Linked DNA regions of Hahella chejuensis KCTC 2396. The protein of the gene in region 1 binds, or shares a complex with, the protein of each later gene. Links are inferred from orthologs where the notes say so. Each region holds a gene or a part of one and is shown in the gene's direction. Other genes may lie near its edges.

Evidence for each region. Proteins that work in one complex are often made in the same cells at the same time.
Region 2: the proteins of uvrB (region 1) and uvrD are in contact, whole or in part, in a crystal structure (PDB 7EGT), measured with the Thermus thermophilus proteins. The link is inferred for Hahella chejuensis KCTC 2396 from one-to-one orthologs. Residues at the interface, in WP_096411307.1 of Thermus thermophilus: Glu23, Leu25, Arg26, Asp27, Gly28, Glu29, Arg30, Phe31, Arg55, Glu326, Asp327, Phe328, Glu379, Ser382, Gln383, His398, Gly400, Arg401; in WP_096412145.1 of Thermus thermophilus: His654, Arg656, Phe657, Gln666, Asp668, Glu669, Lys680, Arg681, Leu682, Ser683, Lys685, Tyr686, Ala687.

What each region holds. Positions count from the first base shown.
Region 1 is NC_007645.1:5,107,795-5,111,772, reverse strand. The notes cover bases 486-3,402. They hold uvrB (excinuclease ABC subunit UvrB), read left to right. Parts: upstream 486-896; coding sequence 897-2,909; downstream 2,910-3,402. Other genes in these bases: rmuC (DNA recombination protein RmuC), read left to right, coding at 2,921-3,402; HCH_RS22335 (pyridoxal phosphate-dependent aminotransferase), read right to left, coding at 486-763. In the rest of the region: more of HCH_RS22335, read right to left, coding at 1-485; more of rmuC, read left to right, coding at 3,403-3,978. UniProt on the Escherichia coli protein: The UvrABC repair system catalyzes the recognition and processing of DNA lesions. A damage recognition complex composed of 2 UvrA and 2 UvrB subunits scans DNA for abnormalities.
Region 2 is NC_007645.1:734,693-737,647, forward strand. It holds uvrD (DNA helicase II), read left to right. Parts: upstream 1-372; coding sequence 373-2,538; downstream 2,539-2,955. Other genes in the region: HCH_RS03355 (TRAP transporter substrate-binding protein), read left to right, coding at 2,756-2,955. UniProt on the Escherichia coli protein: A helicase with DNA-dependent ATPase activity. Unwinds DNA duplexes with 3'-5' polarity. Translocates on single-stranded DNA with 3'-5' polarity. Initiates unwinding more efficiently from a nicked substrate than double-stranded DNA.

The sequences.
Region 1 (3,978 bases):
GCCCTGCCGCGTAACCGATGCGCCAGCCAGTCATGGAATAAGCTTTGGAAACGCCATTCAGAACAAAAGTGCGATCATAAAGGTCTGGGCAAACACTCAAGATATTGACGAAGTCCTCGCCAGTCCACAGCGTATGCTCGTACATGTCGTCAGTCGCCACCATCACAGAGGGATGCTTGCGCAGCACCTCGCCCAGCGCAGCCAGCTCATCTTTACTGTACGCCATACCGGTTGGGTTAGACGGGCTGTTCAATACAACCAGCTTGGTTTTGCTGGTGATAGCGGCGTCTAGTTGCTCTGCGGTGATTTTAAAGCGCGTCGCTTCGCTGGTTTCAATGATGACGGGTTTGCCGTCAGCGACGATCACCATATCAGGATAGGACACCCAATAAGGCGCAGGGATAATAACCTCATCGCCTTCGTTCAGCAGCGCCAACGCCAGATTGAAAAAGCTTTGCTTGCCCCCGCTGGAGACCAGAATCTGGTTGGCTTCGTAATTCAGATTATTATCGCGTTGGAATTTGCTGATAATCGCGTTCTTTAGTGCAGGGGTTCCATCGACTGCGGTATATTTGGTCTGGCCTGCGTTAATCGCGGCGATAGCTGCGTCCTTGATATGCTGGGGGGTGTCAAAATCAGGTTCTCCGGCGCCTAAACCAATAATATCTTTCCCGGCGGCTTTAAGTTCCGCCGCGCGGTTGGTGACAGCCAGAGTGGGAGAGGGTTTGATTGCTTGAACACGGCGTGAGAGATCGATTTCCAACGGAGTAATTCCTCGATTTTGGTGGTTAAGCTTGGTAAGTTGGCCAATGGCTTGAATGAAGGCGAACGGCGCGCCCAATCAATGGCCAAACGGTATAATTCTACAATGTCGTCGATTCATACGTAAGTGAGTAATGCAAAAGTTTCAGCTTAAAGCGAATTATCAACCGGCGGGCGATCAGCCTGGCGCCATCGCCGGGTTAGTGGATGGACTGCGCGACGGCCTGCTGCATCAGACATTGCTGGGGGTTACCGGTTCAGGGAAAACGTTCACCATGGCCAACGTGATTGCGGAAATGCAGCGCCCCGCTATGGTGATGGCTCACAACAAAACCCTGGCGGCGCAGCTGTACGGAGAGTTCAAAGAGTTTTTCCCTGATAACGCAGTGGAATACTTTGTTTCCTACTACGATTACTATCAGCCGGAAGCCTATGTACCGTCTTCCGACACCTATATCGAAAAAGATTCCTCCATTAACGACCACATTGAGCAAATGCGTCTGTCGGCGACCAAAGCGCTGATGGAGCGTAAAGATGTGGTGATCGTCGCCACTGTCTCTGCGATCTATGGTTTGGGCGATCCGCAGTCCTACAAAAAGATGATGTTGCATCTGGATCGGGGCGACAAGGTTGATCAGCGTTCTCTGCTGCGCCGTTTGGCTGAATTGCAATACACCCGTAATGACTTGGAGTTACACCGTGCTAACTACCGGGTGAGAGGCGACGTTATTGATGTATTTCCTGCGGAATCTGAGTCAGATGCGCTGCGCATCGAGCTGTTTGACGACGAAATCGAATCGCTGTCCTGGTTTGATCCTTTAACCGGTGAGGTTTACCGGCGCGTACCGCGGGCGACGATCTATCCGAAAACTCACTACGCCACGCCGCGTCAGGTCATACTGGATGCGACGGAACAGATAAAGACGGAGCTGCAGGAGCGTTTGCAGCAGTTTCGCGGCTCCAGCAAATTGCTGGAGGCTCAGCGGTTGGAAGAGCGCACCAGATATGATCTGGAGATGATGTACGAGCTGGGCTATTGCAACGGCATCGAGAATTACTCTCGGTATCTCTCTGGTCGTCAGGCGGGAGAACCACCGCCTACTTTATTTGACTACCTGCCTTCTGATGCGCTGCTGTTTATTGACGAGTCTCACGTAACGATTCCACAGATCGGCGCCATGTATCGCGGGGACCGTTCCCGTAAGGAAACATTGGTGTCTTACGGGTTCCGATTGCCGTCCGCGTTGGATAATCGTCCTTTACGCTTTGACGAGTGGGAGCGTCTGGCGCCACAGATGATTTTTGTGTCGGCGACGCCCGGAAACTACGAGGCGGACCATCAAGGACAAGTAGTGGAGCAGGTGGTGCGTCCCACAGGTCTGGTTGATCCGGACATTGAGGTGCTGCCGGCGTCTACTCAGGTTGATGATCTGTTAGGGCAGATCCATGATCGGGTGGAGCGTAACGAGCGGGTGCTGGTGACCACTTTGACCAAGAGAATGGCGGAAGATCTGACGGACTTCCTGTTGGACAAAGGCGTTCGTGTGCGTTACCTGCACTCTGATGTGGAGACCGTAGAGCGGGTTGAAATCATTCGAGATTTGCGTCTGGGCGAGTTTGACGTACTGGTGGGCATCAACCTGCTGCGTGAAGGTTTGGACATGCCGGAAGTTTCCCTGGTCGCCATTTTGGACGCGGACAAAGAAGGTTTCCTGCGTTCGGATCGTTCACTGATCCAGACTATCGGCCGGGCGGCGCGGAACGTACGCGGCAAAGCGATCCTGTATGCGGATAAAATCACCGGCTCCATGCAGCGAGCGATGGATGAAACCGAGCGGCGGCGTAATAAACAGATCAGCTATAACGAAGAACACGGCGTCATTCCGCGCGGCCTGGACAAAAAAGTCGCCGACATTATGGAAGGTGCGCGAGTGCCGGGCTCCAAGAAAGGCGCCTCGCAGCGCAGGGTGGCGGAAACGGCCTCTTCCTATAATGTGGAAGCTGAAGCGAGAACCCCGCAAGAATACGCGAAGATGCTGCAGAAGCTGGAAACCGCTATGTACGAAGCCGCCCGCAATCTGGAATTTGAAAAAGCGGCGCAGTTGCGAGATCAATTAAAAGAACTGAAAGAAAAAGGCCTGCAATAAAAGAAGAAGTAATGGCGTTATTACAACTATATTGGCCCTACCTGGCGGCGGGGGGGATAGGGCTTGCCGTCGCGCTTCTGGCGCTAATAGGAATGATGAGGCAGCGTCGCCAGCGTAGAGACCTTGAGCTGCGCAACGCCCAGATAATCGAAAAGCTGCTGGCTCGTGAGGAGGAAGTGGCGCGCCTTCAGGAAGCGTGCGCTGAGAAAACGCAGCGATGTGAGTCTATGCAGCGGGAAGTGGGCGTGCTGCAGCAAAGTAACGCTGCCGTGAGGGCGCGAATGGAGTCAATCCATGAGCGCTATGTCCAAGTGGAGGCGGCGGCCAAAGACAAAGACGCAAACTTGTCTGAGTTAACGCAGGCGCTCAGCGCTGCTCAGAGCGAGCTGGCGTCTTTGAAAACCGCCGCAGCAAAAGAACAGTTGCATCACCAGGAGAAACTGAAGTTGTTGGAAGCCTCGCGTGAGGCGCTGACGCAAGAGTTTCAACTGCTCGCCAATCGCATCTTCGAAAGTAGTACACAGAAACTGTCCGAATTTAGTCAGAATAATCTGAAGACTATTCTCGACCCCTTAAATACGCAGCTGAATGACTTTCGCAAGAAAGTTGAGGACGTCTACGACAAGGAAGCGCAGCAGCGTTTCTCGTTGTCTGCGGAAATTAAGAAGCTCCAGACGCTGAACGAGCGTATCAGTGACGACGCTATCAAGCTGACCAATGCGCTGAAAGGCGACAACAAGGCCGCTGGAACCTGGGGCGAAGTCATACTGGAGCGCATTCTGGAACGTTCGGGGTTGGTGAAGGGGCGCGAGTACGAGGTGCAGAGCGCGCAAAGAAATGAAGCTGGGCGCCGTATACAACCAGATGTGATTATTCGCCTTCCAGAAAACAAAAATGTCGTTGTTGACTCGAAAGTCAGTCTTGTGGCCTACGAGCAGTATCATAACGCCAGCGACGACAGCGCGCGGATTGATTACCTGAAGCAGCATGTGTTGTCGGTGCGACAGCATATAAAGGGGCTGAGCGGGAAACGATATCAAGACGCGTTAGGGCTGAATTCACTGGACTT
Region 2 (2,955 bases), 4.4 Mb from region 1 along the record:
CCCGGGGTGCATGTTAGTATAATTGTCCGATTTCACTGGAATCCCGCCGCACAAACAAACCCGTCATATCTGCTTTTGACGGTCGGCGAACCTGGAAAGCAGCGATGCAATGTTGTAATGGGCTGTAAAATTATCCAGTATTAATCGCCGCAAATGTGCAAGGCGGCGACTCCGGTTGGCGGTTCAGTGTGCTTATTGTATGTAACATTTTGTTATTTTTTGTTCGTTGTCCCATTTAACCCGATAGTGAACTCGCGCACAAGCACTTCGAATAAAATCGGAGATGAGTCTGCGGTTTAATTTCCTGGCGTGTCTTTCGCGGAAAGCCGTTAACAACAAAGCCCTTCAAACAAAGAGAGGTAAGTCTCAGCAATGGACGTAACGGCGGTTTTGGACCCGCTTAACGATGCTCAACGTGAGGCGGTTACCGCCAGCGCTCGCAACCTGCTGGTGCTGGCCGGCGCCGGCAGCGGCAAAACCCGCGTTCTTGTGCACCGCATGGCATGGTTGATTCAAGTCGAGCGTATTGGCGCTCACGCAATAATGGCGGTGACGTTCACCAACAAGGCGGCGCGGGAAATGCGTGAGCGGGTGGAGTCGCTGTTGCATATACCGACGCGTGGAATGTGGCTGGGAACCTTTCACAGCCTGGCGCACAGACTGCTGCGCGCGCACTGGCGAGAAGCCGGTTTGCCGGAAAACTTCCAGGTGATCGACTCAGATGACCAGCAGCGCATGCTGAAGCGAGTGATTCGCGAATTGGGACTGGATGAGTCCAAGTGGCCTGCGCGCCAGGCGCAGTATTTTATCAACAGCCAGAAAGACGAAGGGCTGCGACCGGATAATATTGAACCGGGTAGCGACGCCTGGCGGCAGACCATGAACAAGATATACCAGCGCTACGACGAATATTGTCGGCAGAGCGGGTTGGTGGACTTTGGCGAGTTATTGCTGCGCTCTCATGAACTCTGGCTGCAAAAGCCGGATCTGTTGCGGCACTATCAGCAGCGCTTCCAGCATATTCTGGTTGACGAGTTTCAGGATACCAACACCATTCAATATGCGTGGCTGCGCGTGTTGGCGGGGGACCGCGTTCCCATGACCGTGGTCGGAGACGACGACCAGTCCATCTACGGCTGGCGCGGCGCCAAGATTGAGAATATTCAGCGTTTCCAGAATGACTTCGGCGAAGCGGCGCTGGTGCGCCTTGAGCAGAACTACCGGTCAACGCAGACCATTCTGCGGGCCGCCAACCACGTCATTGCCCACAACCCCAGTCGTCTGGGCAAACAGCTATGGACGGATCAGGGCGAAGGCGAAGCGATTGACGTGTACGCTGCGTTTAACGAGCAGGATGAAGCCAACTATATTGTCGAATCCGTGCAGTCATGGGTGAATCAGGGGCGGTCGCGTTCGGAAGTGGCGCTGTTGTACCGGTCCAACGTGCAGTCGCGGGTATTGGAAGAAGCGTTGATCCGCCACGGCGTGCCATATCGGATATATGGCGGTTTACGCTTCTATGATCGTCTGGAGGTTAAAAACGCAGTGGCGTATTTGCGCCTGGCCCATTTCGCGGATGATGACGCCGCCTTTGAGCGGGTGGTCAACATTCCGTCTCGCGGCGTTGGCGCCAAGTCGTTGGAAACCTTGCGCGACGCAGCGCGCGAGCGCAGAGGGTCGTTATGGCGGACTTCTGTGGCGGCGGTCAGCGCAGGCTTAATCAAAGGCAAAGCGGGAGCTGGGCTGAAGCATTTTATTGAAATAGTCGAAAATCTGCGCGAATTTGCGAAAGAGAACAGTTTGCAGGATCTCACCAAGCATATGCTGGAAGTCAGCGGCATATTGGAGCATCACGCCAATGAAAAGGGAGATAAGGCGGAAGCGCGCAAGGAAAACCTGCTGGAACTGGTGAATGCGGTTGCCGAGTACGAAACACTCGACAATGAATCGCCCTTGGCGGAGTTCCTGACCCAGGCGGCGCTGGACGCAGGCGAGCGTCAGGCGGAGGTGGATCAGGATGCGGTGCAACTGATGACATTGCACTCCGCCAAAGGTTTGGAGTTTCCCCTGGTGTTTCTGACAGGCATGGAGGAAGAGCTGTTTCCTCATTCGATGGCTTTGGAAGAGGCGGGACGTTTGGAGGAAGAACGCCGGTTGTGCTACGTCGGCATTACTCGCGCCATGGAGAAGTTGGTGCTTACTTTTGCAGAAAGTCGCCGTTTGTATGGCCAGGATAAATATCACTCCATTTCTCGTTTTGTCCGCGAAATCCCCAATGAGCTATTGCGTGAAGTGCGCTTACGCTCCGTCGTGAGCAAACCTATGTTTTGGGATCGTGGGCCTGCGCATGGCGCGATTGGCGAGTCTGCGCAACAGTCAGGTATTTCTCTTGGGCAGCGGGTGCGACATGAAAAGTTTGGTGAAGGCGTTGTGCTGAACTATGAAGGCAGTGGTCCGCATTCCCGGATTCAGGTGAACTTCGACGATCAGGGCAGTAAGTGGCTGGTGCTTTCATACGCCAAACTGGAAGCGATTTGATCGGCCTGGCTGTTAACTGATCCGTTAGATTTTGCGTGCGCTTCGCCAGTGTCCTTTTGCCGGATAATCGAGTTATACTGCGGAACGCAGCCTTTTCGTCGGCTCATCTAAGCAGGTTTTATCCGCCTTTTTAGATGGCCTGGCGGCTGGCGCTGGATGCTTGGCTGCGCAAGGCGCCGAGATCACATAAGAATAAAGACAAAGGAAACGCAATCGAATGAAAAGACGCTATCTGTTTTCCCTGATGGGCGCAGGCATGTTGGGAATGCTTCTGGGCGGATGCTCCGCCGAGAAGGAAGCGGCGGCCCCGGTTGCCCAGCAGGCGCCCAAGCAAACCATTCAATGGAAGTTGGTGACTTCCTGGCCGAAAAACTTCCCTGGTCTGGGCGAAGCCCCAGAGCGTTTCGCTAAAGAAGT